Regions from separate parts of the Pseudoalteromonas thalassia genome, predicted to be linked through region 2. Evidence: predicted binding sites of a transcription regulator. Region 2 holds the regulator's gene; each other region holds the start of a gene.

Region 1 (10,334 bases), on a different contig from region 2:
GCTCATCAAGGGCTTTAATTGACACATCTGGCTCACTACTTTTAAGCCGTGCGTTCATGGTTGCCATTTTATTATGAGAAAATAAGCAGTAGCTTAAAAGCTTTAACACAAAATGTTCATAGCTTTCTTGCCTATCACATGCCGTGGTGAAAACCTCTTGGTGATTTCGCTGTTCGCGCAAATCTGCAATAGTAAAATTGGCTTTAAAAACACGATTCTTATCAGACATAACGAATGTCCATCTAACTGAAACATTCTAAGTATAGTTTACGGTGTAAAATTCGCGACTTAGTTAAAAGTTATAGTATAACGTTATTGCAGATAAAAAATTGCAGTGTTATATTATATCACAACACTCAACAACAAACTTAGAAGTAGTAATAATGAAGCAAATTTCAATTCTTTGTAGTGCTGTTGCCGCTGCGCTGTTCTCTCAATCAACAATGGCTGCTGTGATCACAGGTCAAGTATTAGATAAAAATCAGCAACCTATCAGTAACGCTGAAGTTCACGTTCATGGTAAGTCACAAAGCGTTGTGACCAATAAACAAGGCCAGTTTAAAATCGATGTGGATAATAAAGGCCAATTACACATCAGCAAAGATGATTTTATCGATAAACGTGTTGAAATTAATGGTGATAATCAAAATCTAGTTATTACTCTCACGCCAACATCTGTAGAAACAGTTGTTGTCTATGCTTCTGCGCTTCATAAAAATAGCCTTGAAATGATCTCACCCGTTAACGTATTGGCTGGTGATAATCTTAATAATAAGGCTAAGCCGACCCTAGGCGAAACACTAAAAGGCCTACCTGGTGTGAATGCTAGTTATTTTGGTCCAGTTTCATCAAGTCCAATCATTCGCGGCTTAGATGGTCCGCGTGTGAAAATCACTCAAAATGGCCTTGATAGCAGTGATGCATCACGTATAGGCCCAGATCACGCAACATCAAATGACAGCCTAGCCGCTGAACAAATTGAAGTGTTACGAGGCCCTGCTACCCTACTTTACGGCTCAGGTGCGATAGGTGGTGTAGTAAATGTTGTTGATAATCGTATTCCTACTGACAATATCGACACTTTAACAGGCGCTGCGCAATACACCCATGACACAGTATCAAACACCAATACTTATGCCGCAAAACTTGAAACCGGTAATGAAGGTTTCAACTTCCATTTTGATGGCACAAAGCGCAAAGGTCATGATTACAAAACGCCAACATTCGAGCTTCCTGAAGAGCATGACGAACATGAGGGTGAAGATCATGAAGAACACGAAACCGCTAACCGCGTAGAAAACACCTTTATCGATAGCCAAAATGTTAATTTTGGTACGAGTTATGTTGGCGACCACCTAACACTAGGTGTGTCATATGGTCGCATCGAAACAGATTACGGTATTCCCGCCCATGAACACCATCATCACGAAGAGCATGAAGAAGGTGAGCATCATGATGAACACGAAGGTGAAGAAGAACACGAAGAGTCTGTCTTCGCGCAATTAGAGCAAGATCGCTGGCAAGGTTACATGAGCTATGCGCTACATGATAACTGGATTGAAAATATCTCACTACGTGTGGGTTACACAGACTATAAACATGCCGAAATTGAAGATGGTGCAGTTGGCACTGTGTTTTCTAACAAAACCACTGAAGCACGTGCAACCGTTGAACATAAATTAGGCCTTTGGCACGGTATGGCTGGCTACCACTACACAGAATCAGACTACGATGCTGATGGTGAAGAAGCCTTTACACCAGCAAGTGTAACTAAAACCAATGCACTATTCATGCTTGAAGAGCGTCAATTTGGTGATGTAACCGTTGAATTAGGCGCACGTATTGAGGATTACCAAATTGACTCGGCTGTTAGTATGGCAGAGCACCATCATGATCACGCTCATGAAGAGGAAGAAGGTCACGATGACGAAGAAGCAGAAATCATCAATTACAGCGAAGATTTCACAAATCTAAGTATTTCTGCAGGTGCAATCTGGCAATATCAAGAAGGCCAAAGTGTTGCGCTTAGCGTATCTCGTTCAGAGCGCGCGCCTCTTAGTGCTGAACTACTTTCAAATGGTGTACACATTGCAACTGGCACATATGAGTTAGGCCTTGGTTATCATATCGAAGACGGCGAAATACACTTTGAGCCTGAAGATATCGATCAAGAAACTGCAACCAACTTTGATTTAAGTTTCCGCCGCTTTATTGGTGACTTTGGTTACACCGTTAACTTTTTCTACAACGACATTGAAAACTACTATTACCAGCAAAGTACTGGGCTCGTATTCCATGAAGAGCACGGTTTAGAGTCAGCAGCAGAGGCTGACGAAGACGCAATGGCGGTGTATCAATTTGCAAGTAAAGATGCAAAACTTTACGGTATTGAGTTTGACGTCCACTACCAAGTGTCACCTAGCACATTGGTTAAAGTGTTTGGTGATTCAACAACTGCTAAATTAAAAGATGGCGAAGGTTACCTACCACGTATTCCAGCAAACAAACTTGGTTCTGAACTACAGTATACTGTTGGCGGTTGGCAATTTAGCCTAGCTGGCACTCATTATTTTGAGCAGTCAGATATTACCGCTTATGAGACAAAAACTGACGGTTATACCCTGTTTGACGCATCGGCAAATTACCAACTTGATTTAGGCCCTGTCGATACGCAGCTGTACATTAATGCTGATAACTTAACGGATGAACTAGGTTTCGTTCACAGTTCATTTATTAAAGAAAAAGCACCACTACCTGGTCGCAACTTTAGCTTAGGTATTCGCGGCTATTTTTAATCACTTTTAATAGTTATAAAAAAACCCTTTCATTTTTAAAATGAAAGGGTTTTTTATTAAGCTTAGAAACTTAAACAATTAGTTAAAAGTTTAGCCCTTTTGTTCAATCTTTGCCCATGAATCACGAAGACCCACAGTTTGATTAAATACTAGTGAGTCGGCTTTGTTATCACGACAGAAATAGCCCATGCGTTCAAACTGGAAGCCCTGCTCTGCTTGTGCATTAGCAAGAGACGGTTCAAGTTTCGCGTTAGCAAGCACCACGAGTGATTCTGGATTTAGCGTTGCATTGAAGTCTTCAGCAGCAGCTGGGTTTGGTACGTTAAATAAACGGTCGTATAAACGTACTTCAGCGGTGATTGACTCACTGGCTGATACCCAATGGATTACACCTTTAACTTTACGGCCATCGCTTGGGTTTTTACCTAGCGTTTCTGGATCGTAAGAACAGAAAATAGTGGTGATTTCACCGTTCTCGTCTTTTTCAACACGCTCAGCTTTAATTACATAAGCACCACGTAAACGTACTTCTTTATCAAGTACTAAACGTTTGAACTTATTATTTGCTTCTTCACGGAAGTCTTCACGTTCGATATAAATCTCACGCGTGAAAGGCACAACACGACGGCCCATCTCTTCTTTATTCGGGTGATTGGCAACTGATAAAGTCTCTACTTTATCTGCATCATAGTTTTCGATAACAATCTTCACCGGATCAAGAACAGCCATTGCACGTGGTGCATGTTCATTTAGGTCTTCACGGATACATGCTTCTAGCATACCCATTTCAACCATGTTTTCTTGTTTAGTGATACCGATACGCGAGCAGAACTCACGCACTGACGCAGGTGTGTATCCTCGACGACGTAAACCAGCAATCGTTGGCATACGTGGGTCGTCCCAGCCTTCAACATGACCATTAACCACTAAGTCGTTTAATTTACGCTTAGACATAATGGTGTATTCAAGGTTTAATCGTGAAAACTCGATTTGCTGTGGGTGACACTCAAGGCTGATGTTATCTAATACCCAATCGTATAAACGACGGTTATCTTGGAACTCAAGCGTACATAATGAATGCGTGATACCTTCTAGTGCATCTGAAATACAGTGCGTGAAGTCGTACATTGGGTAAATACACCACTTATCACCTGTTTGGTGGTGGTGAGCAAAACGTACACGGTATAAAATCGGATCACGCAATACCATGAATGAACTTGCCATATCGATTTTAGCACGCAGTACACACTCGCCTTCTTTGAATTCGCCATTACGCATTTTTTCAAATAGCGCTAGGTTTTCTTCTACTGGCGTATCACGGTACGGGCTATTTTTACCTGGCTCTTTTAAAGTACCACGGTATTCACGTGCTTGATCTGGCGATAAGAAACACACATACGCAAGGCCTTTTTCGATAAGCTCAACAGCATAGCCGTATAACGCATCGAAATAGTTAGATGAATACTTAATTTCACCATCCCACTGAAAACCTAACCACTGCACATCTTCTTTAATTGAATTTACGTAATTGATGTCTTCTTTTTCTGGATTCGTATCATCAAAACGTAAGTTACAAAGACCTTGATAATCTTGGGCAATACCAAAATTTAAACAGATAGACTTTGCATGACCAATGTGTAAAAAACCGTTTGGTTCAGGTGGAAAACGCGTGTGTGTAGTCGCATGCTTACCGCTTGCGAGATCTTCGTCGATACGCGTTCTAATAAAGTTACTTGGGCGATTCTCAATTTCCGCCATAGGAGCATAATCCTCAAAATATTGCATGGTGACAAAACTAATGCATTATTACAAAAACAAACCCTAACATACAGTAGTTGAGCCATGTTTATTGAAGATAATAAGCCGATTATTGAATACATTGTTTACAGACGCTGCAAAATCGGTAAAAAAATTGTTCTAACGCAATAAAATGATCATTGACTAGCGATATAGTGCCGTCAGTTTCACTACCAATAAGGAAAAAAGATGGCTTCGCTCAATCAACATAGAGTCTATATTCCAAGCTCTGCGCGTGCTAACCAGTATGTGCTAGTTGAGTTTAAACCTACTGATGAGTTTTTTGCTCAGTTTAGTAATGTAAGCTGTGCTTATAAGCGTCTTGCAAGGGAGTTATTTGCACTATGTGATGAATATGAACTGCACAATGTACATCTGATCGCTAACGATAAGTTACCTGTCGTTCGTTACCATGATGAGGCATATAGTTTAGAAACCGCTAAGCAGATTTTATTTTTCTATAACCCACAATACCACGAAGCACATAATGTGTTTGCCGCTGATGAAGTAAAATGCAAAAAAATTCGTTTATTATTTTTGGCTACAGGTGAAGATATTCGTGCTAATGCAGCAAGTTTTCACCATAACGTACAGCGCGTAATAAACTCATTACAAGAAAAGCTATTAAGCGGCCAACCTCCACTTAAAATTCGCGATCACCAGCATCTTACTTATGATTTATTTGCTAAAGCAAAAGGTCACAAAGAAAGCTATGGCTATAAATTGCGTAGCTTATATCCACGCTATCAATCTCGCCAATGTCATTTACCAACACAGCACAGTGAGATGACTTATGCTGGGTTTTCTATTCCAGTAACCCGCGCGATTAAAACGCAATTTCAACATATGTTGAATGAAGAGAATTACACGCAATTTTATCAATATATTTTTGATGCATTTAAACGAGCTTGCGAAAAACGAGCGCTAACCCTTGGTGCTTTTATCGCTAATGGTACCCGCCCTATTGTTCGTAATAGCAATATTGATAACGCACAAAGTAACAGTGAACTGCAAAAGCTAACCTTTGATTGCAGCTCAGAGCAAGTGCAATTACAACATTATTGGGATGCAAATCAACTTGTTGATTCTCTACATTTTGTGATTGCCGCAGCCGATAAAGACAAGCATGACATTGGTTATGGTAAGTTTATGAATCAAGTGCAAAGCGCAATTAATGAAGTAACTGACGAGCTGGCCTTTAATCCAACGCGCCAAGATTTACGTGTGCGCTTTTATCAGCACATTAACTATGAGTATTAATTAAATACAATATATAGAATTAGAGGTGACGCACATGCGTCACCTTTTTTATAGCAATCCACTCAGTTGTACTATCAACGGTTTTTACTTAGTTTAGTAAGGTCCAGTCGCAGCACTTTAGAACGGCGCTCATAGTTATACAGTGCCTTTTTCTTCGCCGGTAACTCATCAACGGTCACCAATTCAAAGCTTTGTTCTAAAAACCAATGAATACTGCGTGTGGTTAAAGCGAATAAATGCGAGTAACCAGCACGTTTGGCTTTATTAATAATAAAACGCAGTAGGTAACTCCCTCTATCTGCATCTCGGTATTGTGGATGAACAGCCAGACTTGCAAACTCCCCCACTTGTTCTTCAGCAAATGGGTATAAAGCGGCACAGGCGATAATTAAACCATCACGCTCAATGACAGTAAATTGCTCTATTTCTATCTCAAGCTGCTCTCTAGAGCGCCTAACTAAATAGCCCTGCTCTTCAAGCGGTCTGATCAGATTAATAATCCCGGTAATATCAGATATTGTTGCACTACGTAACTGTTCAGAGCTTTGCGGCGCGATTTGCGTACCAATGCCATCTAATGAGAAAAGCTCTTGTAATAATGCGCCATCTTCTTTGTAACTAACTAAATGACAACGATGTACGCCGCCACGACATGCATCAATGGCCGCTTGTAAGAATACCGTTGCACTTAAACATGAATCAGGTTGATTACGGTAGTTTGCTAAGACAGATTCTGCCTCATTTGGCATAAGCTCGGCAATTGCTTCACCGTTTTCATCCAAGATACCGGCCTCTTTACAAAAACCAAGCATTTTGTCAGCGCGCAGTTTTAATGCAACCTGAGTGGCAATTTCTTCAGCAGTTAAATTAAAACTTTCACCTGTCACTGAGGCGGCAATCGGACCAAGTAGTACGATACTGTTATTGTTTAATTGATGACGAATCCCTTCAACATCAATACGTCTTACACGGCCTGAGTGATGATAATCAATGCCATCGTCAACTCCTAAAGGCTGAGCGATAACAAAATTACCGCTGACCACATTCAAGTATGAGCCGGTCATAGGAGTACTACTTAGCGAGGTCGATAAACGTGCAGTAATATCGAACTGCATTGCACCCGCAACTTTCTTTATTACATCAAAAGTCGCGTTATCAGTAACACGTATTTCATTATGAAACTGACTAGTTATGCCAAATTCTTGCAGTGCCGCATTGAACTGTGGCCTTGCACCAAACACTAAAACAATTTTGATACCTAAGCTCGTTAATAATGCAACATCATTAATGATGCTACGACAACCTGGCTGATCAATTGCTTCTCCGCCGAGCATTACAACGAAAGTTTTACCTCGGTGAGCATTAACATAAGGAGTTGACTGGCGAAATCCATCTACCAATTCTGTGGTACGCACGTGATATTTACCTTTTTTAATAACAGCGTTTTATATAAAAACAAATAAACAAGGTATCAGTGTATGGAATTTTTATTCACAAATAAAGCATTATTATTCTTAATTTGCAGCTAGAATTTTCGTGCACAAACTAGGAAACTCTCAGATACAAAAAAGGCCCGCATAAGCGAGCCTTTTCTAAGAGATTAAAACTGATTACCAGCCTGTTTTCTCTTTAAGTGCAGCACCGATGTCAGCTAGTGAACGTACAGTTTTTACGCCAGCAGCTTCTAATGCAGCAAATTTCTCATCAGCAGTACCTTTACCACCTGCGATGATTGCACCTGCGTGACCCATGCGCTTACCTGGAGGAGCCGTAACACCTGCAATGTAAGAAACAACTGGTTTAGTCACGTTGTGCTTGATGTATTCTGCAGCTTCTTCTTCTGCAGTACCACCGATTTCACCGATCATTACGATTGCTTCAGTTTGCTCGTCTTTTTCGAACATTTCTAAAACGTCGATGAAGTTAGTGCCAGGGATTGGGTCACCACCGATACCAACACATGTTGATTGGCCGAAACCAGCGTCAGTAGTTTGTTTAACCGCTTCGTAAGTTAAAGTACCAGAACGTGATACGATACCTACTTTACCAGGCTTGTGGATGTGACCAGGCATGATACCGATCTTCGTTTCACCCGGAGTGATAACACCTGGGCAGTTAGGACCGATCATACGAACACCAGTTTGCTCAAGCTTAACTTTAACGTCAACCATGTCTAGTGTTGGGATACCTTCAGTGATACAAACGATAAGCTCGATGCCAGCATCGATAGCTTCTAAGATTGCATCTTTACAGAAAGGTGCTGGTACATAGATAACTGATGCAGTTGCGCCAGTTGCTTCAACAGCGTCACGTACTGTGTTGAATACTGGAAGACCAAGGTGCGTTTGACCGCCTTTACCTGGGCTTACACCACCAACCATTTGTGTACCGTACTCAAGCGCTTGCTCAGAGTGGAAAGTACCTTGGCCACCTGTGAAACCTTGACAGATAACTTTTGTATCTTTATTGATTAATACAGACATTATTTGCCCTCCGCAGCAGCAACAACTTTTTCAGCTGCGTCTGTTAGTGATTCAGCAGCGATGATGTTAAGGTCAGAATTAGCAAGTACTTCACGACCTAGTTCAGCGTTAGTACCTTCTAAACGTACTACTACAGGAACGTTTACGCCTACTTCTTTAACTGCGCCAATGATACCTTCAGCGATCATGTCACAACGTACGATACCACCAAAGATGTTAACTAAAACAGCTTTAACGTTGTCGTCAGATAAGATGATCTTGAATGCTTCAGATACACGCTCTTTAGTAGCACCACCACCAACATCTAGGAAGTTAGCTGGCTTACCACCGTGTAGGTTTACGATGTCCATAGTACCCATTGCAAGGCCTGCACCGTTAACCATACAACCAACGTTACCGTCTAGTGCAACGTAGTTAAGCTCGAAGCTTGCAGCGTGAGCTTCACGTGCATCTTCTTGTGAAGGATCGTGCATTTCACGGATTTTAGGTTGACGGTAAAGCGCGTTACCATCTACACCGATTTTACCGTCTAGACAGTGAAGGTTACCTTCGTCTGTAATTACTAGCGGGTTGATTTCTAATAGTGCGAAATCGAAATCGTTGAACATGTTAGCAAGACCCATGAAGATCTTAACGAACTGTTTCATTTGAGTAGGGTTTAAACCTAGTTTGAAGCCTAATTCACGAGCTTGGTATGCTTGTGGACCAACTAGTGGATCGATCTCAGCTTTGTGAATTAGTTCTGGAGTTTCTTCTGCAACTTGCTCGATTTCAACACCACCTTCAGTAGATGCCATGAAAACAACTTTACGAGAAGCACGATCTACTACAGCGCCAAGGTATAATTCGTTAGCGATGTCAGTGCAGCTTTCTACAAGGATTTTAGCTACTGGCTGACCATTTTCGTCTGTTTGGTAAGTAACTAAGTTTTTACCTAACCAGTTCGCAGCGAACTCTTTTACTTCGTCGATTGTTTTAACTAGCTTAACACCGCCAGCTTTACCACGGCCACCTGCGTGAACCTGTGTTTTAACAACCCACATATCACCGCCGATTTTCTCAGCAGCTGCTGCAGCTTCTTCAGGTGTATCGCAAGCGAAACCTTGAGAAACTGGTAAACCATATTCGGCAAAAAGTTGTTTTGCCTGATACTCATGCAAATTCATGATGCTTTATCCAATTTTTTATACTAAAAGAGCTGAATATTTATGCAAAATAAACAGCTATCCCAAATTGCGCACTTAGTATAAATCCCAAGGCTCCACATGAAAACCCCAGTTAGACCAAAGGCGCAAAAAAAAAGCTGTGAACAGGGTTCACAGCTTAGTTTTTATACAACCAGATTAAACATCTAGTAGTAAACGAGTTGGATCTTCAAGTAACTCTTTAATTGTTACTAGGAAGCCTACTGATTCTTTACCATCGATTTGGCGGTGATCGTAAGATAACGCTAAATACATCATTGGTAAGATTTCAACTTTACCGTTAACAGCCATTGGGCGATCTTGGATTTTATGCATACCCAAGATTGAAGACTGTGGCAAGTTGATGATAGGTGTAGAAAGTAATGAACCGAATACACCACCGTTAGTAATTGTGAAGTTGCCACCAGTCATATCTTCGATAGATAGTTTACCGTCACGACCTTTAAGTGCTAATTCACGGATACCTTTTTCGATTTCTGCCACTGATAGCTTGTCACAGTCTTTAAGAACTGGTGTAACAAGACCACGTGGAGTTGAAACCGCAATGCTGATGTCGAAGTAGTTATGATAAACGATATCATCACCATCGATAGATGCATTCACCTCAGGGAAACGCTTAAGTGCTTCAGTAACTGCTTTCACGTAGAAAGACATGAAACCTAAACGGATACCATGACGCTTTTCGAACACTTCTTGATACTGCTTACGAAGATCCATGATTGGCTTCATGTTAACTTCGTTGAATGTAGTTAACATTGCAGTTGAGTTTTTCGCTTCAAGAAGACGATTAGCGA
Region 2 (10,334 bases):
GATTAACCGGTCAGTTTAAAAGGTAAGCATAGCAAATGGATAAATTACACGCATTAAGTCAGTTCGCTTGTTTTGGGGAGCTTTGGGATGAGGCTATCACTGTAATTGCTGCCTGCCCAGATAGCCAAGAGGGTGAATATATATTGACCAAGGCAGTATTTCGCCAAGTTCTAGAGCGAGCCATTAATGGTGAAATTGATTTTGATGATCTGGTGCTTTGGGCCAGTGTTTTAGAGTCTCGACAAGATATAGATGAGAGTGCCGTTGAAGGTGCTGTGTATGCTTTAAGTAATCATGAACAAATGGGGGAACTTACAAAGATGACATTAGTAAGGTTGTTAGCCTTGGTATAAAAATAACTCATCATTAGATGGTAGATTTCTATTACCATTAATTTTAGCTACAATATGCGCCGTTTAATTTTTCGGTAATCACAGTGGCTAATATTTTTAATAACGCAGTTTTAGCGCTTCGCGCACAGCAAATGAGCGAATCAAGGCGCGAATTTAAAGCACGAGGTGCAAAGCTTACGCGTTGTGAGCGTTGTTTATTAGCTGAAAACTATTGCATTTGTGAAGGTGTTGAACAAGCGCAGTGTAATGCCGCAGTGTGTTTACTGATGTATCATAATGAAAGCTTTAAACCATCGAATACAGGGCGTTTGATTGCTGAAATTATTCCTGAAAACTATGCCTTTAAGTGGGACAGAACAGAACCTGATCACGCATTATTAGCCTTATTACAAGACCCACAATATCAGCCTATGGTGATTTTTCCGGCGAGTGATGTTGAAGATGAAACGCGAGTAATCGATGAAGTATCGCCACAGCAAGGTAAGCGCCCATTATTTATCTTTTTAGATGGTACTTGGCGAGAAGCAAAAAAGATGATTCGCAAAAGCCCTTATTTAGATAACTTACCTGTATTGTCTATTACCCCAGAAAAGCTTTCAGATTATCGTTTACGAGTTGCTCCACATGAGCATCAACTTGGTACAGCTGAGGTCGCGATAATGGTGCTTGCGCTTGCTGGTGAAGTAGATGCTACACAAAAGCTCGAAACGCACTTTATAAAGTTTAGGGATGCATATTTACTAGGAAAGCGAAATAAAGGACGCCCAGAGTAATACTAATTTGCTTAATTAATCCCTCAAAATGATTAAGTATTGTTGCGGATTGGAATAACTATTTTCAGGCAAAAGAAAAGCGCGAACTATTGCTAGTCGCGCTTGCGGAATCTTCTTAATTTTTTGCATCCTGCAATTGAATCTAATCAACTCCCTAAACTTTGCCTATCCATGCGATTGCACTTTACTTTTTGGTTCTATGCAATGTAAGGCGTTCCAGCCTTGTTTCCTTGTCACTCCTTTACATCCATGCGGGTAATTTCTTTACCTATCCTTTACGCGTCGTCCTGACACTATCCATATGTTAGCAATTCCATTGCGATACCTTTCGGCCTGTCCTTTAATCCACTTTTGAAACATCCTGTATAACAACGTCCTGTTGTTATGCCATTTCACATCATCCTGATGTTGTCCTTAGTGTGTCATTCCATTGCGTTACTCTTCCTGAGCCTGTCCTTAGTTCCTTTTTATCCTAATGAACCTTATTCCGCGGTTTTATGAGTAATACTTCCATATCCGTTTACTCATTAAGCTTCTTGCTTAGTTGTTGTATATAAGTATAGGGAATTAGTGAGCATCGAATAGGTCAAAATCGCAATTAAAATAACGGTTACATTATTGTAATTAATAATAAATCACTGTTTATCAATGTTTTAAGCTTTTTTAGGGGCAGTTTTTCGAGTTTTTTTACTCAATAACTGCCATTTAGGTGAGATATATCTTACAAGTAAGTTCTCAAATGGCAGTACATAAAGTTATAGGGGGAATATAAACGGGTGCACTTTTAGCAGAGTATAGGTAAAATATTTTGATAATTGTTATTATTTAGGTGCCAACAATGAAAAAAACAGCCTTACTGATTTTGACTACTTTAATGAGTACGTCAGCACTTTCTGCCGATGTGGTTAATATTTATTCGTTTCGTCAACCATTCTTAATTCAGCCAATTTTAGATGACTTCACCAAGCAAACTGGTATTAAAACCAATGTGGTGTTTGCGAAAAAAGGCTTAATTGAACGTGTGAAACGTGAAGGTAAGCACAGCAAAGCAGATTTGGTGTTTACTTCAAACTTTAGCGCACTTATTCAATTAGAAGATCTTGGCTTAACTCAATCAATAAAAAGCGATGTTATAGATGCAAATGTTCCTAGCACATTTCGTGATGCTGACGGCCAATGGATCGCTTTAACGAAACGAGTTCGTAATGTTTACTCTTCAAAAGAGCGTGTTGGCGCACTCGCTGATTTAAGTTATGAAGACTTGGCTGATCCCAAATATAAAGGCAAAATCTGTACTCGCTCAGGTAAGCATCCATACAATTTAGGTTTAGTTGCTTCTATGGTTGCGCACCATGGCGAAACAAAAACTAAACAATGGTTAGAGGGCGTTAAAGCCAATTTAGCACGTAAGCCACAAGGTAACGACAGAGCGCAAGTCAAAGCTGTGAAAGAAGGGTTATGTGATCTGGCATTAGGCAACAGCTACTATTTTGGTAAAATGATGCAAGATGAGCAGCAAAAGTCATGGGCCGAAGCGGTTAATATTAACTTTCCAAACCAAACCAATCGTGGCTCACATATTAATGTTTCGGGTGTTGTTATGACGCGATATGCTAAAAATCCGGAAAATGCCTTGAAACTGATTGAGTATATGACCGACAATAAAGCGCAAAATATGTATGCTTCGGTCAATATGGAATACCCAGTAAAGCAAGGGGTTGCATTGTCTGAGATGGTTGCGTCATGGGGTGAGTTTAAAGAAGATAGTCTTGCTCTTGATGAAATAAGTAAATACCGTCCTGTTGCGTTAAAGCTAATTGACGAAGTAAAGTTTGACTTATAACGAGGTTTTTCCTCGTCTTTTATAAAAGCTGTTTTTTAACAGCTTTTATTTTATCTGGTATTAATCCACTTATGCATGTGAAGTTTTCGTTGTCGCGTTGGCAAGTATTGGCTTGGCTAATCGGTTTGCTACTTGTTACGCCGCTAGGTTTTTTATTGTTTGAATCTCTGCAAGGTGGTTCGGATGTCTTTCAGCATTTATTCGATACTGTTTTGTGGGACTACACGCGTAATACCCTTGTACTCATAGCAGGGGTTGGGTTATTGAGCTGTGTTATTGCGCTGCCGCTTGCGTGGTTGACTGCGTACTGTGAATTTCCTGGTCGAAAACACTTTGAATGGGCACTGATGCTGCCTTTGGCAATGCCAACTTATCTCATTGCTTATGTTTATACGGACTTACTTGATTATGCTGGGCCTGTGCAAATTGCGCTCAGGGACTGGTTTGATTGGCAGTCACCCGATGATTATTGGTTTTTTGATATTCGAACTTTGCCGGGTGCAATTATTATGATTGCATTAGTGCTGTATCCGTATCTTTATCTTATTTTTAAAACGGCCTTAAGAGAGCAATCTTTTAAATTAGTGCAAGCTAGTCAGTTAATGGGGTTATCGCCATTACAAAGCTTTTTGCGGGTAAGTTTACCGCTTGGTCGAGGGGCAATTGTGGCAGGAGTTACGTTAATCAGTATGGAAGCTATGGCTGATTTTGCCACTGTTAATTACTTTGCAGTGAGCACATTAACGACCGCTGTTTACGATACCTGGCTTGGCTATTATTCATTAACCGCTGCGGCAAAAATATCAGGCATTATGCTGCTTATTTTGTTTCTCACTATTATGGTTGAGCGCTTTAGTCGTCGTAATCAAGCTGTGTATGAACGCCAATCGAGCATTAACAGCGCAACCTTATATCGCTTAAAAGTTAGCACAGCATGGGCTGCAAGTTTAGTCTGCACAGTTGTGCTGGTACTTGCTTTTATCTTGCCAGTTGGAGTGCTTGTTAAATACGCCATTGTCTATGCAGATGAAGCATGGAATGGGGCATTTTTTAATTATGCTTGGCAGAGCTTTAAAGTCGCCATTGTTGTCAGCCTAGTGACAATCCTTCTTAGCTTGTTGGTACTGTTTTATCAGCGTATTGCTAAACAAGCGTATCCACTCATTCCGGGGCGTTTAGCAAGTACGGGTTATGCGCTACCGGGTACGGTACTGGCGATTGCGGTATTGTTACCACTAACACAAATTGATGATGCACTTAATCAATGGCTTGAACCAATAGGTTTATCGCCGGGCTTACTTCTGAGTGGGACATTATTTGCGATGATTTTTGCGTATATTGTGCGCTTTTACGCGATTGCACATGGCGCCCTTGAAAGCAGTTTTTTACGTATTAGCCCTTCTCTTGATATGGCAAGTCAATCTATGGGTAAAAGTGCATTTCAAACCTTGTATAAAGTACATCTGCCTTTACTTAAACGCGGCATTTTAACCGCTGGGCTTCTGGTATTTATTGAATGTATGAAAGAGCTACCCGCGGCCTTGTTATTACGACCGTTTAATTTTGAAACTCTTGCAACTCATGTTTTTCAATATGTTAGTGATGAGCAGTTAGAGTTAGCGTCTATCTCGGCCCTATTTATTGTGTTAGTCGGGCTTATTCCTTTGTATTTCGTTAATCGTTCGATGGAGCAAAATCATTCATGAGTCATTTGATAATTAAAAATTTAGCTTATCAATACAATGGCACTAAGGTATTGGATGCGCTTAATTTGAATGTTGAACAAGACGAAATCGTTTGCCTGCTGGGGGCAAGTGGTTGCGGTAAAACAACGACGTTAAAAGCGATTGCCGGAATTATAGAGCCCTCACAAGGTTTTATGAGTATTGATTCGCTTGTCGTTAATGATGATAAGCATTTTGTTGCACCAGAAAAACGTAATATTGGCATGATGTTTCAAGATTACGCGTTATTTCCTCACTTATCGGTGAGCGACAATATTGCATTTGGTTTAACCAATATGAGTAAGTCGCAAAAGCGTGAGCGCGTGGATGAAATGCTGAGCTTAGTTAAGTTAACTGGCTGTGCAGAACGTTATCCGCATCAATTATCAGGTGGTCAACAACAGCGTGTTGCAATTGCTCGTGCGCTTGCTTATAAACCCAGCTTGTTATTACTTGATGAGCCATTTTCTAATATCGATACGCAGGTTCGCTTTGAGTTAATTGCCGACATCCGCCGTATCATTAAAGCTCAGCAAGTATCAGCAGTGTTTGTTACCCATTCGAAGGAAGAGGCGTTTGCTTTTGCTGACACCTTGGCTGTAATGCATGGTGGAAAAATAGCCCAACAAGGCTCATCAGAACAGTTATTTAGCCAACCTAACTCAAAGGAGGTTGCAGAGTTTCTTGGTACAGGCATATACTTAACGGCGAAAGTCTTAACGCCAACTGAATACGAAACGGCGTTTGGTGTAATACATTCACTCACAGTAAATAACAGTGCTCACAAACAAGGGCAAGTTTATGTACGGCCTCATTATATTCAGTTATGTGAAGCTGATCAGAGTGATGAAAATAGCCTGACAATTTTGCACAGACGCTTTATAGGCACACGTTATGTTTATCGTGTGAATATAGCGGGGCAGGAGTGTGAAGTCGCTGCAGAGCAAGACCGCGTGTTTGCAGTTGAGCAGCCTGTAAAAATAAAAATAATGCCGCACACAGTCAATTTTTTTCATGATTAGTACTGCTTAACAATCTTGAATTCTTGGCTAGGTGCAAATAACGAGAAGCTAAGGATTCACTATGGCGCAAGCGCAATCTGGGATTTGTGCTGAAGCAAACTTACATGGTTTGCACCTGTTTTTTAATGTTTATGATGGCCATGACGAGTCATTACGTAAAAAGCTAAAACGCGTGAGCGTCATTCAAGATGAGTTTGCGGATCAGTTCTCAGAAGCCATGCTGTCGTGCGTGGTTGCGCTTGGTGCGCAATATTGGCCGCATATTTTGCCTGAGTTTATTCCAAGTCAATTACAAAGCTTTCCTAATGTGACTCATAGTGAACATGTTATGAGTGCACAGCCATTTGATTTATTTGTACAAATTCGTTCAGACCGTGAAGATGTTAACCATCTTTTTGCCCTACAGATCCTGAAATTATTTACGCCAGATGTAGAGCTTGTGGAGCAAGTGCGTAACTTTCGTTTTTTAGATGGCCGCGACTTTAACGGCTTTATTTATGCGGGTGACACCCCTCATGGTAGACAAAAGCGCAGTACGGCATTGATAGACAGGCCGGGGCATTTTGAAGATCAAGGCAGCTACATTCATGTTCAGCGCTTTGTGCACGATTTAAGTGTTTGGCAACATTTGTCGTTATCAGAGCAAGAGCAAATTATGGGGCGTACTCGGCTTGATAACACCTTAATTATGCCTGCACTCGAAACTAGTCATGCAGTGCGTAGTGAACTAAAAGATGAAAATGGCCAGCCGTTGATACTTAATCAGAGCATGCCGTTTGGTGATGTTCATAAGCAGGGTATTTTAATGGTGTCATGTGCCGCGCAAGGTGATGCGTTTGAGCAGGTATTAAAGAGTCGCTTGGGGCAGGGCGATTGTTACGACCATTGGCTTGATTTTACTCAAGCCGATATGGGGTCGGCGTTTTTCGCCCCGTCAGTAAACTTTTTGAAGCAGCTTTAAACTGTATCGAATAAAGTGCGCACGCGATCAAGCGTGACATCTATTTCAGAAATCTTTGCAGGAGCGATAAAAATTGTGTCGTCACCTGCAATTGTACCAAGTACCCCATCAGCTTTACCTAATGAGTCCAGTAAGCGCGCGATAAGTTGTGCTGCACCTGGGCTGGTACGAATAATAATCATCATTTCGTTATGCATAATATCGATAACGAGTTGACGCAATGGGCTTTTCGCTGTTGGTACTCCCATTTCAGCGGGTAAGCAATACACCATTTCTTGTTTTGCATTACGGGTGCGTACCGCGCCAAACTTGCTTAACATGCGAGAGACTTTACTTTGGCTTATGTTGTCGAAGCCTTGATCTTTTAATGCTTCGACAATCTCACCTTGTGAGCCGAAGTTTTCTTCTTTTAATAGCGCTTTGAACGCTTTGATTAGTGCTTCTTGTTTGTCTTGTGGTTGCATGTTGCCGTATCTGTAGTCATAAAACGTGAAGTAATTCTACACAACTCTGCATACTTATGCAGTACTAGTTTACATTTCTCGCCCTAAATGCTGTGTGTTTACAGTATAGTTTACAACTATGGTCGAAATTATACGCGAAATAAGCAGGATAAATTTGTTTTTAGTCGCTAATTTCATTATCTTTAGGGCCACAAATATTTCCTACCTCAAATTACGGAGAATTCCAATGAAAGTTGCTGTTTTAGGCGCAGCTGGCGGTATCGGCCAAGCATTGTCTTTATTATTAAAAACAAGTTTACCTGCAGGTTCTGAATTATCATTATACGATGTTGCCCCTGTTGTTCCTGGTGTAGCGGTTGATCTTTCTCACATCCCAACAGACGTTAAAGTTGAAGGTTTCGGTGCTGATAACCTAGACGATGCTTTAGTTGGTTGTGATATCGTTCTTATCCCAGCGGGTATGCCGCGTAAGCCGGGTATGGACCGTGCGGACCTTTTCAACGTAAACGCAGGTATCATCAAAACATTAGCTGAAGGCATCGTTAAAAACTGTCCTAAAGCGTTAGTTGGTATCATTACTAACCCAGTAAACGGCACTGTGCCAATCGTTGCTGAAGTATTCAAAAAAGCGGGTACTTACGATGCTGGCCGTGTATTCGGTATCACAACACTTGACGTGATCCGTTCAGAAGCATTTGTTGCTGAACTTAAAGGTTTAAGCGCTACTGACGTTAAAGTTCCAGTGATCGGTGGCCACTCAGGCACTACAATCCTTCCTCTTCTATCTCAAGTTGAAGGTGTTACTTTCACTGACGAAGAAGTGGCAGCATTAACTCCACGTATCCAAAACGCAGGTACTGAAGTTGTTAACGCTAAAGCGGGTGGCGGTTCAGCGACTCTTTCAATGGGTGCAGCAGCAGCACGTTTCTGTATGTCTTTAGTTAAAGGCTTACAAGGTGAAGAAGTGGTTGATTACGCATACGTTGCAGTTGAAAACGGTGACGCAGCATACTTTGCACACCCAGTACGTTTAGGTAAGAACGGTGTTGAAGAAATTCTTTCTTACGGTGAATTAAGCGCTTTCGAAGAGCAAGCTAAAAACGACATGCTTGAAACGCTTAATAAAGACATCCAAGAAGGTGTTGATTTCATCAACGGTTAATTCCGATAGATGATAGGTGCTATTAAAGCACCTAAAACAAAAAAGCCTGCATATGCAGGCTTTTTTAATGGCTCGAATAAATAGAGTTTAATGATCGCGGGCAACGGCGATGCGTGCCAAGCTCTCTAATGCTTGCTTGTATGGCGTTTCTGGTAAAAATGCAATACAGGCGATGGCTTTATCAGCCTCTTGCTCTGCCTTTTGCATTGTAAACTCAAGTGCTTTGGTATCAGCTAACGCCTCAAGAATGCTGTCTAGGTGATCCATACCATTGCCAAGTTCAATTGCTTCACGAACGAGCTTGATTTGCTCTGGCGTGCCTTTTTGCATGGCATAAATAAGCGGTAAGGTAGGTTTACCCTCGGCTAAATCATCACCAATGTTTTTACCAAGTTGCTCAGCATCGGCGTTGTAATCAAGCACATCATCAACAAGCTGAAAGGCTGTTCCTAAATGCATGCCGTAAAGGTTTAATGCCTCAAGCGTTTTATCATCTTGTTCAGTGATAATTGCTGCAAGGCCAGTTGCTGCTTCAAATAACTTAGCTGTTTTGCTGTAAATGACCTGCATATAGCTTTGCTCTGTGGTGTCAGGATCGTTACAGTTCATTAGCTGTAATACTTCACCTTCAGCAATGACATTCGTTGCATCAGCTAAAATTTCCATGATTGGCATTTTACCAAGACCAACCATCAACTGAAATGAGCGTGTGTAAATAAAATCACCAACTAGCACGCTAGCGGCATTGCCAAACTCAGCATTTGCTGTAGGCGTACCACGACGTAAATGTGACTCATCAACAACATCATCATGCAGTAAAGTTGCAGTGTGAATAAATTCGATGATAGTGGCCAGTGTAATGTGGTCTTTACCTTCATAGCCTAAAGCTTTTGCTGCTAAAATGGCCAACATAGGGCGAACACGCTTACCACCGCTGTTTACTATATATAAACCGAGTTGATTGACCAATGCGACATCTGAGCGCATTTGGGCATGTATAAGTTGATTGACGTCATTCATCTCATGATCGATTAACGTCTGGATAGCTTTTATATCCATTGATCTCCGAGCCAATATTTATGGGTATACGAGGCTGATTGTACAACAAAAAAAGCACTTGCTCGATATTTTGTGCTGATTCAGTAAAAAAACACTGTAAAGTTTTTTATTTTAAATCAAATTTGAACAGTTAATTGTAGTTGTTTGGTTGAATAGTAAACATGCTTGCATTTATTTAACGGCGCTTTTGACGTGTTAATTTAATTGTCATGAGATCGTAAAAACCGCTTGGCATACGGTGTTTTTAGGATAGAATAAGGAAAAATATTGAATTGCTCTCAATGCAGCTATTTTTTATTCATTTTATAGCAAAAGAGGCTTGCTAGTTTTTGCGCATTAGCGTAAACTTCGCGCCCTATTGAAGAATATTTTAGTTGCGTCGATTTGAGGGCGCACAGACGGAGTTAATTATGTACGCGGTTTTCCAAAGTGGTGGTAAACAGCACCGTGTGACTGAAGGTCAAACAATTCGTCTTGAAAAATTAGACGTTGAAACTGGTGCAGCAGTTGAATTTGATTCAGTACTTTTAGTTGCTGATGGTGAGAAAATCGAGATCGGTGTACCGTTCGTAAACGGTGGTAAAGTAACAGCTGAGGTTGTTTCACACGGTCGCGGTGAGAAAGTGAAGATTGTTAAATTTAGACGTCGTAAGCATTCTCGTAAGCAAATGGGCCATCGTCAATGGTTCACTGAAGTTAAAATCACTGGCATTAGCGCTTAATTAGAGGTACTGAGAAATGGCACATAAAAAAGCAGCTGGTAGTACTCGTAACGGTCGCGATTCAGAAAGCAAACGCCTAGGTGTTAAGCGTTTTGGTGGCGAATCAGTTCTAGCGGGTAGCATCATTGTTCGTCAACGTGGTACTCGTTTCCACGCTGGCGCAAACGTAGGTATCGGTAAAGACCACACTATCTTCGCAAAAGCAGATGGTAAAGTTCAATTCGAACAGAAAGGTCCTTTAAACCGTAAAT
Region 3 (10,334 bases), on a different contig from region 2:
GGTTACGATCACTTCGTCTTCGGTATAGTTACGCCCAGCAATGAGTTTAACGCCATAGGTATTAATGCCATGCTCATCGATAAACATGTAAGAGCTACGTGCTGATTTACTCTCTTCAGGTGCTGGCTTTAAACTAAAATCTGACGAAGAACCACTGCCCGAAAGCGGTGTGTTACTTGAATAAGCGGCATCGACTACCCCAGGTATTTGACGAAGCATGGCTTCATCAAGCTCATATTGCTGAGACGGAGACACATCTTTGCCAAACATCATGACATTAAAAACAAAAATGTCTTGTTCAGGATAGCCTGTTTCTTGGCTTAAATAGCTAATTCTGTCTTGAATAATAAACGCCGCGTTACTAACAATTGCAGTGGTGATGGCAATTTGGATCAGTAATAAAATAGCGCCAACTTTTGAGCGGCATAAGGCGTGAAAGATAGGTTTGATTTCTAACATGGTGTCTTCCTTATTGGCTCTTAAGGTAAATAGCAGGGTTGGTTTTACACACCAGCCAAGCAGGGTACAGACCCGCTATCACACAGGTGCTAATTGCAATCACAGGTGCGCTGAGTAACATGCTCAAGTCCATTGTGGCTAAGCTTTGGTAGTAGCTATAGCTTTGACGTACGCCTAATAACCCCACTTGCGCCAAAATAATTCCGAAGATGCCACCTAAGAAACCTAACATGGCTACCTCAACAATATGTTGAAAGAATATTTGGCGTTTACTGGCACCTAATGCACGGCGTACACCGACCTCAGGAGCGCGACGTAAAAATTTCGCAAGTAACAAGCCTAAGATGTTGGCAAGGCATACCGCTAAAAACATAAAGCTTAGGCCAACTAGAATTTCGTTGTCTTCGCTGACAACATTGTTGTACTTCATCCACTCATTTACATCGCGTAAGGTGGCGGTTAATTTTTCACGGTTAAAACGACCTAGCTTCTGTTGCTCTTGCATATAGGCCATTAAAAAGTCTTGGTAAGCTTGCTTTTCTGCAGGTGTTTTTAGTTCAACCCAAAACTGTAACCACACCATTTCTGAATTGAGCTTGTCATTAAAGGTATTGGTTTTTTCGTGCTTCCAACCATTGGTATTACCCCAGTTTTCAAGCTGGCGTGCTTTCATTAGGCTAAATGGTAAAAATAGTTGTTCGGTTTTATTAAATGCACCGTTATTCAAGTCATAGTATTTAGTAGTGATATCCCAATCATCAATCACGCCAATGACTTCGTAACTAGCATCATCGAGGTACACCATTTTGCCTACGGGGTTTTCACCTGCGAATAGTTTGTCGTTTAATTCTTTATTGATAACCACGACAGGTGCTGCATCGGCTTCTTGTTGCGCGCTCCAAACCCCACCATAAATAAACGATAGGTTAAACATATCGAAAAAATCAGGGGTGGTTAGACGGGCTTGACCAATAAAAGGTTTAACTTTATCTGAGTCTAAATAAACCGAAAAACCCGTTCTAACCATAGTGACACGTTTGCCACCAGCTTTGGCCTGGTTAAGATTAACCGCATCTTGATAGGTTAATTGCAGTGGCATGTTATCGACTGTCCACCACGTACGGCCTTCATCCATGGTTTGTAACTGCACAGAGTAAAGATCGCTACTTTTTTCAGGAATAGGGTCTGCCGACATCATGTGATACACAGATAAACTTGTCATGGTTACGCCAATACCAATGGCAATAGCCAGCACCATTAAAAAGCTTACTAGTGGCGTGCGCTTAAAGCTGCGCCAGCTTAAATCTAAATAATGAAGGAACATGGTTACACTCCAGCCGCTTTAAGGTTTTGGGTGCCTTGATACAAAGTGAAGTCAGCGAGTTGGCCATCAACAACTTGGATATTACGAGGTGCTCTGCGGGCAAGCTCTGGATCATGGGTTACCATGATGATGGTTGCGCCATCACGGTTGATTTGCTCAAGCAGCTCCATTACCTGACGCGCCATTAGGCTGTCTAAATTACCAGTTGGCTCATCGGCGAGTAAAAAGCGTGGTTCACCTGCAAGGGCTCTGGCAATAGCGACACGTTGCTGTTGACCACCAGAAAGTTGTTGCGGTAAGTGTTTAGCGCGTGAGGCTAAACCAACTTGCTCAAGGCATTGTTCAATTCGGCGTTTACGCTCAGCAGCTTTGATACCGCGATAACGCAGTGGTACTTCAATATTTTCATACAAGTTCAAATCTGGAATAAGGTTGAAGCCTTGGAAAATAAAACCAATTTTTTGATTACGGAGATCTGCGCGCTGGTTGTCATTTAATTTACCCACATCAATACCGTCTAGCATGTATTGGCCTTCGCTAAACGGCTCCAACATACCGGCAATGTTTAAAAAGGTGGTTTTACCTGAGCCACTCGGACCCGTTACGGCAATAAATTCACCTTCTTCTACTTGTAGGTTGAAGTCGCGAAGGGCGTGCGTTTGTACCATATCTGTTTGATATACTTTGCTGATGTTGTTCATTGTAAGCATGTTGATTATTCCTTTTATTTGTTAGCGTAAAACCAGTGTGGGTGCTTTTTTAAAGCGATCGTAATTCGAGATAATTAACTTATCGCCAGGCTCTACGCCTTCGATAATCTCGACAGCATTGATACTGCTTGCACCGGTTTTTATATCGATTAAATAAGCCATGTCACCGTCAACTTTATAAGCATGGGTGCCACCTTGTTGTAAGAATGCGCCGCGTTTTACCTGCAATACATTGTCGCGATTCTCTAATAAAATACGTGCGGTTAAGCGTTGGTTTTGGCGAATGCCAGAAATCTCATTGTCAAAGCGTACGCGGGTAGTGACCTCGCGATTATTCACTTCAGGCGAAATAGCCGATAGGGTGCCTGTTACATGACGTGCGCCTAAAGTAAGTTCTACTTGCATACCAAGACCTAGCTCGTTGGCGTAGCTTTCTGGTACTTGCAGTTCTGCTTCAAAGTTACTTAAATCGACTAATGTCATTAACGGTTGGCTTTGTGTTACCGCCTCTTTTTGTTGCACTAATAAGTTACCCACAATGCCGCTTACGCTGGCTGTAATGGTGAGTTCATTTACTTGCCTTAGTAAGTCATCAACAATCAATTGCTGACGCGCCAGATCGCGCTCTGCTGCTTTTAGCTCAAATGCGAGGGTATCTTTAGCTAAGTTGACTTCTTGCTCAGCATGCTTATAAGAAAGCTTGGCACGAGCTAAATCATCAACGGCTTTTTCTAAATCTATTTGGCTGATCAAATGTTTCTCGATAGAGATTTTAGCGCGACGGTTTTCTCTATCTGCGGCATTTAGTTCTACCTGAGCTAAATCAAGTGCTTTGGTAAGGCTCAGCTTTTGCCTGCGCGCTTCAAGTTGCTTGCGTTGTAATTCGCCTTCTAATCGCGCTAATACTGATTGTTGCTGTTTTAATTCGTTGGTTAGCTCTGGGCTGGTAACGGTTGCAATCACTTCATTTACTTCAACGCTATCACCGGCTTTTACTTTTAAATCGACAAAGCCACGTTCAGGGCTGTAAACCTTTGGCGCATTGGCTGCAACTATTTTACCGCTCGCTGCCACATCTCTGGTGAGCGTCTTTTGGCTCACTTCACTAATTTGTAGGCTTGCTGCATCAACCGAAATGCTGCCATCGTTACTGGCAAACAATGCTTGAAAGCCAAGCGCACCAACAAGTATTACACCCGCTGCTAGTAAAAGTGGTTTTTTTATGGTGTTTTTCTTTGCCACACTAATATCTTGGGCGCTGGTATCCTTAATCATCATAACTCCTTACGATTCTCAAAACACACAATCATGAAGCCAACGGCAAGCATGGTAAGTGGAGAAGCCATAAACAAACTGATAGTGAACATTTTGAAATCCTCAATTTCGCTGATGTCTTATCTATACCAGTAGCGTGCCAAAACTTAATGCATTGATTTTTAATGTATTTTATTTTATTTGATGAGTTACTGCCTGTCCGCGGACAGAAAAAGTGTCCGCAGCGGACACTTTTAAATTGCTGTTTGTTGACGCATAGGTAAAGAAACTCAGTCATTGCGACTAAGGTAGTCTGCTCAGATACATAGTTTGTAACTATGCTAAAGCCAAGAGTAAATAATGATGCAACTGTGCTAGGTGAGACCCCATAAAAAGCTGCATTGATATTCATAAGGTGAATAATTATTCATTTATTGATGCAGTTTACGTTAACGTAAAGGTGCGGGTTTTTAGATTGGTTTTTTACAAGTTGTTAAATTTGACACCAGTGTCATAAAAAAATAACGGTAAAAATACGTCTAAATGTAAAAAAATTGCTTAGTATTTAATATGTGCCTCCAAGTGAGAAATATTCAAGAATATGAATATGTATTCAAATCTCTATTGACTCATGGAACAATTGGCGATAGTTTTGTTCGTCTGCTAGCACTGTCGCAAAAGACTGAATCGCTAGTCGTTGTAGCAAGGGGAGGGGTCTATGTTATATGACTCAAAATTAGAAAAAGATAATTGTGGCTTTGGCTTAATAGCCCAGGTCAATGGTCAAGCGAGTCACCGCTTGATTCGAACAGCAATCACGGGCTTAGATCGCATGGAACACCGAGGCGGTATTTCTGCAGATGGTAAAACCGGTGATGGCTGTGGTTTATTAATGCAAAAACCCGATAGTTTCTTTCGTGCTATTGCCAGCGAACATGATTGGCATTTAGGTAAGAACTACGCAGTCGGCATGGTATTTTTAAATGCTGATCCTGTACTTGCACAAACAGCTAAAGATGTGCTGAGTGAAGAACTTGAAAAAGAAACCTTGAGTATTCAGGGTTGGCGTGTAGTGCCAACAGATTCATCATGTTTAGGGCCAATTGCAAAAAAACAACTACCGGGCTTTGAACAAATTTTTGTGAGCGCACCAGAAGGCTGGCGTCCAAAAGATTTAGAGCGTCGCTTGTATGTAGCACGTCGTCGTGCAGAAAAGCGCCTCGAAAACGATGAACATTTTTATATTGCCAGCTTATCTGGTTTAGTTACTGTCTATAAAGGCTTAATGATGCCTGTAGACTTACCTAACTTTTATTTAGATTTAGCTGACATTCGCATGACCAGTGCGATTTGTGTATTCCACCAACGTTTCTCTACTAATACACAACCTCGTTGGCCATTAGCGCAACCATTCCGCTATTTAGCGCATAATGGTGAAATTAATACTATTCAGGGTAACCGCCAGTGGGCTCGTGCCCGTGCGTACAAGTTTGCCTCACCACTTATTCCTGATTTGCAATCAGCAGCGCCTTTTGTGAACGAAAGCGGCTCTGACTCTTCAAGCTTAGATAATATGCTTGAGTTGTTCTTAGCGGGTGGTATGGATTTATTCCGTGCTATGCGAATGCTTGTGCCACCAGCATGGCAAAAGAATCGTGCCATGGATGATGACTTACGTGCATTCTATGACTTCAACTCAATGCACATGGAACCATGGGATGGCCCGGCAGGTATTGTAATGTCAGATGGTCGTTTTGCAGCCTGTAACCTTGACCGTAATGGCTTGCGTCCAGCTCGCTATGTAATCACTCAAGATGGTTTCATTACCCTTGCCTCAGAAGTAGGTATTTGGGACTACGCACCAGACGAAGTGGTTGAGAAAGGCCGTGTTGGCCCTGGTGAGCTATTAGTTATTGATACTCATCAAGGGAAGATTTGGCATTCAGATGAGATTGACCAAGACCTTAAATCACGCCATCCATATAAAGCATGGCTAGAAGCAAACGTTAAGCGTTTAACACCGTTTGAGCAACTCTCAGAGAAAGACGCGGGCAACCGTTCATTTGATGATGAAACTCTGCTTAAGTACCAAAAAATGTTTGGTTACACCAACGAAGAACTTGATAGCGTTATTCGTGTAATGGGCGAAAATGGCCAAGAAGCAACAGGCTCAATGGGTGATGACACGCCATTTGCGGTACTTTCAGAAGGTCATCGTTCACTGTTCGATTACTTCAGACAAAAATTCGCGCAAGTAACCAATCCACCGATTGATCCACTTCGTGAAAATCACGTTATGTCTTTAGCTACTTGTATTGGTAGTGAGCAAAACGTATTTAACGAAACAACAGGCCATGCTAAGCGTTTACAGTTTGATACGCCAATTTTGATGTATGCAGACATGCAACAGCTTATCAATGCTGACGATGAACATTACAGCTATTGTAAAATTGATATTACTTACACCAAAGAAGAAGGTTTAGAGAAAGCGATCACCCGTATCTGTGATGAAGCGCAAGCAAAAGCAGCGTCGGGCTGTGTAATGCTTATTCTAAGTGACCGTAACTTTAGTGAAACGCACTTGCCTATCCCGGCTGCAATGGCGGTAGGGTCTGTTCAAAAACGTTTAGTTGATAACAACTTACGCTGTGAATCAAATATCATTATTGAATCGGGCAGTGTCCGTGATGCACACCAATTTGCTGTATTACTAGGCTTTGGTGCAACAGCAATTTATCCGTATCTTGCGTATGAATCGTTAGTTGCGATGACTGACAAAAAGATCTTAAACAAGAGCTACTGTGAAGTAACCCTTGCTTATCGTAATGCGATAAATAAAGGTCTATATAAAATCATGTCGAAAATGGGCATTAGTACTGTTGCTTCGTATCGCTGTTCGATGTTATTTGAAGCCGTTGGTTTATCAGATGCAGTTGTAGAAACCTGTTTTAATGGCGTGGCAAGTCGCATCAAAGGGGCGTGTTTTACTGATTTTGATGATGACCAACGTAAACTTCATAAGCTGGCCTTTAGTAAACGTAAATTATTAAGCCATGGCGGCTTATTAAAATATGTTCATGGTGGTGAATACCATGCTTATAACCCAGACGTTATCCAAACACTGCAAAAAGCTGTGCGTTCTGGGGAATATAGCGACTATGTAGCGTACGCTGATTTAGTAAATAACCGCCCGATCACCAATTTACGTGACATGTTGGCAGTGAAAATTCCTGAAGCTGGTGTGAATATCGATGACGTTGAGCCGGCAACTGAGCTCTACAAGCGTTTTGACTCAGCAGCAATGAGTATTGGTGCGTTATCGCCAGAGGCTCATGAAGCGCTCGCGATTGCAATGAACCGTTTAGGTGGTTGTTCAAACTCAGGCGAAGGTGGTGAAGACAAACTTCGCTACGGCACAGAGAAAAACTCGCGTATTAAGCAAGTTGCATCTGGCCGCTTTGGCGTAACACCACACTACTTACGTAGCGCTGATGTAATTCAGATTAAAGTTGCGCAAGGTGCAAAACCAGGTGAGGGTGGTCAATTACCGGGTGAAAAAGTAACGCCATATATTGCAAAATTACGTTACTCGGTACCGGGTGTGACCTTGATTTCACCTCCTCCGCATCACGATATTTACTCAATCGAAGATTTAGCTCAGCTTATTTTCGATTTAAAACAAGTAAATCCAGATGCACTGATTTCGGTGAAGTTAGTTTCTGAGCCGGGTGTAGGTACTATCGCAACAGGTGTAGCAAAAGCGTATGCCGATTTAATCACCATTGCTGGTTATGACGGTGGTACAGGTGCAAGCCCACTTACTTCTGTTAAGTATGCAGGAAGTCCTTGGGAGCTTGGTCTTGCTGAAACTCAGCAAGCGCTAGTAGAAAATGGTTTACGTCATCGTATTCGTCTACAAACTGATGGTGGCCTTAAAACGGGCCTAGATATCATCAAGGCGGCTATTTTAGGTGCTGAAAGCTTTGGCTTTGGTACCGGCCCTATGGTGGCACTTGGTTGTAAGTATCTGCGTATTTGTCACTTAAACAACTGTGCGACCGGTGTTGCAACGCAAGACGATACGCTTCGTCAAAAGCATTATCATGGTCTGCCAGAAATGGCGATGAACTACTTTAAGTTTATTGCCGAAGAAGCGCGCCAAATAATGGCAAGCTTAGGGGTTACTCGATTAACCGATTTAATAGGTCGTTTGGACCTGCTTGAAGCTATTGAAGGCAAAACAGAGAAGCAAAAGAAAGTAGATTTGTCATCTGTGGTTGCGGTACCAAATAACCCAACTGGTGAGACTCTGTATTGCAGTGCACCTAATAGCTCGCATTATTTAGGTCAACTAAATGAAACCTTGCTTGAAAAAGCAAAACAAGCGATTGATGAAAAATTGGGCACCTCATTGGTAAGTCGTATTTGTAATACTGACCGCTCAGTGGGTGCGATGTTATCGGGCTACATTGCCTCTAAACATGGTAACCAAGGTATGGCTGCTGATCCTGTCTCTATTGAGCTTCATGGTACAGCGGGTCAATCATTTGGTGTATGGAATGCTGGTGGCCTTGAAATGACATTAGTAGGCGATGCGAATGACTATGTTGGTAAGGGGATGGCTGGCGGTAAGCTGGTAATTCGTCCACCGCTGGGTTCATCGTTCGAAAGCCACAAAGCGACTATTGCCGGTAATACCTGTTTATATGGTGCTACAGGCGGCAAATTATTTGCGGCAGGTTGTGCAGGTGAGCGTTTTGCAGTTCGTAACTCTGGCGTTCAAGCGGTTGTAGAAGGTGTTGGTGACAACGGCTGTGAATACATGACAGGTGGTGTGGTTTGCGTGCTTGGCAAAGTAGGTATCAACTTTGGTGCAGGTATGACAGGTGGTTTTGCTTATATTCTTGATGAAGGCAATGACTTTGAAAAACGCATTAACCCTGAGCTTGTTGAAATTGTCACGCTCGAAGGGTTGGCATCACACCAAGAACATTTACGCGGCCTAATTGCTGAGCATTTAGAGCTTACAGGCTCAAACCGCGCTGAGCAGATTTTAGCTAACTTTGATTTATACATTCCAATGTTTAAATTAGTTAAGCCAAAATCTAGTGATGTAAAAAGTTTACTCGGACACCGAGCGCGCAGCAGCGCAGAGCTTCGTGTTCAGGCTCAGTAAGGGGGTAGTATGAGCGAAAATGTATACCAGTTTATCGATGTACAACGTGTTGATCCGCGGAAAAAGCCAATTTCAGCGCGTAAGCAATCTTTCGTCGAAATTTACGAGCCGTTTTCTGAGACACAAGTAAACTCACAAGCGGACCGCTGTTTGGATTGTGGTAACCCGTATTGCGAATGGAAATGTCCGGTACATAACTATATTCCACAATGGTTAAAGCTCATTCGTACTGGCCGTATTTTAGAAGCGGCAGAGCTTTCTCACCGTACTAACAGCTTACCAGAGGTGTGTGGACGAGTTTGTCCACAAGACCGTTTGTGTGAAGGCTCATGTACACTTGAAGAGGAATTCGGTGCTGTTACTATCGGTAATATCGAAAAGTACATCACAGATACAGCCTTTAAGATGGGCTGGAAACCAGATATGTCGTATGTTGTTTGGTCTGACAAAAAAGTAGCAATTATTGGTGCTGGCCCGGCAGGCCTGGGCTGTGCGGATATTTTAGTACGTAACGGTGTAAAACCTGTGGTGTTTGACCGTCATCCAGAAATTGGCGGACTTCTTACGTTTGGTATTCCTTCTTTCAAGCTTGAAAAAGAAGTGATGCAAAAGCGTCGTGAAATTTTCACTGAAATGGGTGTCGAGTTTAAGTTAAACACTGAGGTTGGCGTAGATGTTACCCTTGATGAAATACTCGCTGAATATGATGCCGTGTTCTTAGGTGTTGGTACGTATCAAAGTATGCGTGCAGGACTTGAGAATGAAGACGCTGATGGTGTGTTTGATGCACTACCATTCTTAATTGGTAACACCAACCGTGTTATGGGCTATGCCGAAGACAAGCAAGCTTATATCGATATGGCTAACGAAAAAGTCGTCGTGTTAGGCGGTGGTGATACAGCAATGGACTGTGTAAGAACCTCTATTCGCCAAGGTGCTACAAAAGTAACTTGTGCTTATCGTCGTGACGAAGAAAACATGCCAGGCTCAAAACGTGAAGTTAAAAATGCCCGTGAAGAGGGTGTTGAATTTACCTTTAACGTTCAACCTAAAGGTATTGTGGTTGACGAGCAAGGCAAAGTTGCAGGCGTAAAAATGGTTAAAACTCAGTTGGGTGAACCAGATGAGAATGGCCGTCGTCGTGCCGAAGAAGTGGCCGGTTCTGAACATGTTATTGAAGCAACTAAAGTGCTAATGGCATTTGGTTTTAAACCTCATAAAATGGATTGGTTGGAGCCGTATGGCGTTGAAATTAACCATTGGGGTGGCATTAATGCTCCTGAGCAAGGAGAATTTACTCACCAAACAACGAACCCTAAAATCTTTGCGGGTGGTGATATAGTTCGCGGTTCAGATTTAGTTGTTACAGCTATTTTCGAAGGCCGAAATGCAGCTGAAGGTATAATGGAAT

The links. The regulator ArgR, encoded in region 2, controls arginine synthesis, uptake and breakdown. The targets are predictions, from matches to a motif close to ANTGAATANNTATTCANT.
Region 1: the regulator ArgR is predicted to act here: its motif matches at 7,331-7,348, upstream of argA (amino-acid N-acetyltransferase).
Region 3: the regulator ArgR is predicted to act here: its motif matches at 4,348-4,365, upstream of gltB (glutamate synthase large subunit).

The regions. Positions count from the first base shown of each region.
Region 1 covers NZ_JBMMUE010000006.1:16,509-26,842, forward strand. The annotation lists gene AAEU31_RS08980 (YaeQ family protein) at 1-229, opposite strand, end outside; gene AAEU31_RS08985 (TonB-dependent receptor) at 384-2,795, shown strand; gene glnS (glutamine--tRNA ligase) at 2,886-4,553, opposite strand; gene AAEU31_RS08995 (DUF3083 family protein) at 4,782-5,852, shown strand; gene argA (amino-acid N-acetyltransferase) at 5,927-7,267, opposite strand; gene sucD (succinate--CoA ligase subunit alpha) at 7,463-8,335, opposite strand; gene sucC (ADP-forming succinate--CoA ligase subunit beta) at 8,335-9,501, opposite strand; gene odhB (2-oxoglutarate dehydrogenase complex dihydrolipoyllysine-residue succinyltransferase) at 9,679-10,334, opposite strand, start outside.
Region 2 covers NZ_JBMMUE010000004.1:207,343-217,676, reverse strand. The annotation lists gene AAEU31_RS07195 (hypothetical protein) at 36-353, shown strand; gene AAEU31_RS07190 (tRNA-uridine aminocarboxypropyltransferase) at 485-1,126, shown strand; gene AAEU31_RS07185 (Fe(3+) ABC transporter substrate-binding protein) at 1,965-2,969, shown strand; gene AAEU31_RS07180 (ABC transporter permease) at 3,041-4,675, shown strand; gene AAEU31_RS07175 (ABC transporter ATP-binding protein) at 4,672-5,715, shown strand; gene AAEU31_RS07170 (Dyp-type peroxidase) at 5,777-6,676, shown strand; gene argR (transcriptional regulator ArgR) at 6,673-7,140, opposite strand; gene mdh (malate dehydrogenase) at 7,367-8,302, shown strand; gene ispB (octaprenyl diphosphate synthase) at 8,390-9,361, opposite strand; gene rplU (50S ribosomal protein L21) at 9,772-10,083, shown strand; gene rpmA (50S ribosomal protein L27) at 10,100-10,334, shown strand, end outside.
Region 3 covers NZ_JBMMUE010000008.1:24,664-34,997, reverse strand. The annotation lists gene AAEU31_RS10895 (ABC transporter permease) at 1-459, opposite strand, end outside; gene AAEU31_RS10890 (ABC transporter permease) at 470-1,783, opposite strand; gene AAEU31_RS10885 (ABC transporter ATP-binding protein) at 1,786-2,493, opposite strand; gene AAEU31_RS10880 (efflux RND transporter periplasmic adaptor subunit) at 2,515-3,768, opposite strand; gene gltB (glutamate synthase large subunit) at 4,466-8,923, shown strand; gene AAEU31_RS10870 (FAD-dependent oxidoreductase) at 8,933-10,334, shown strand, end outside.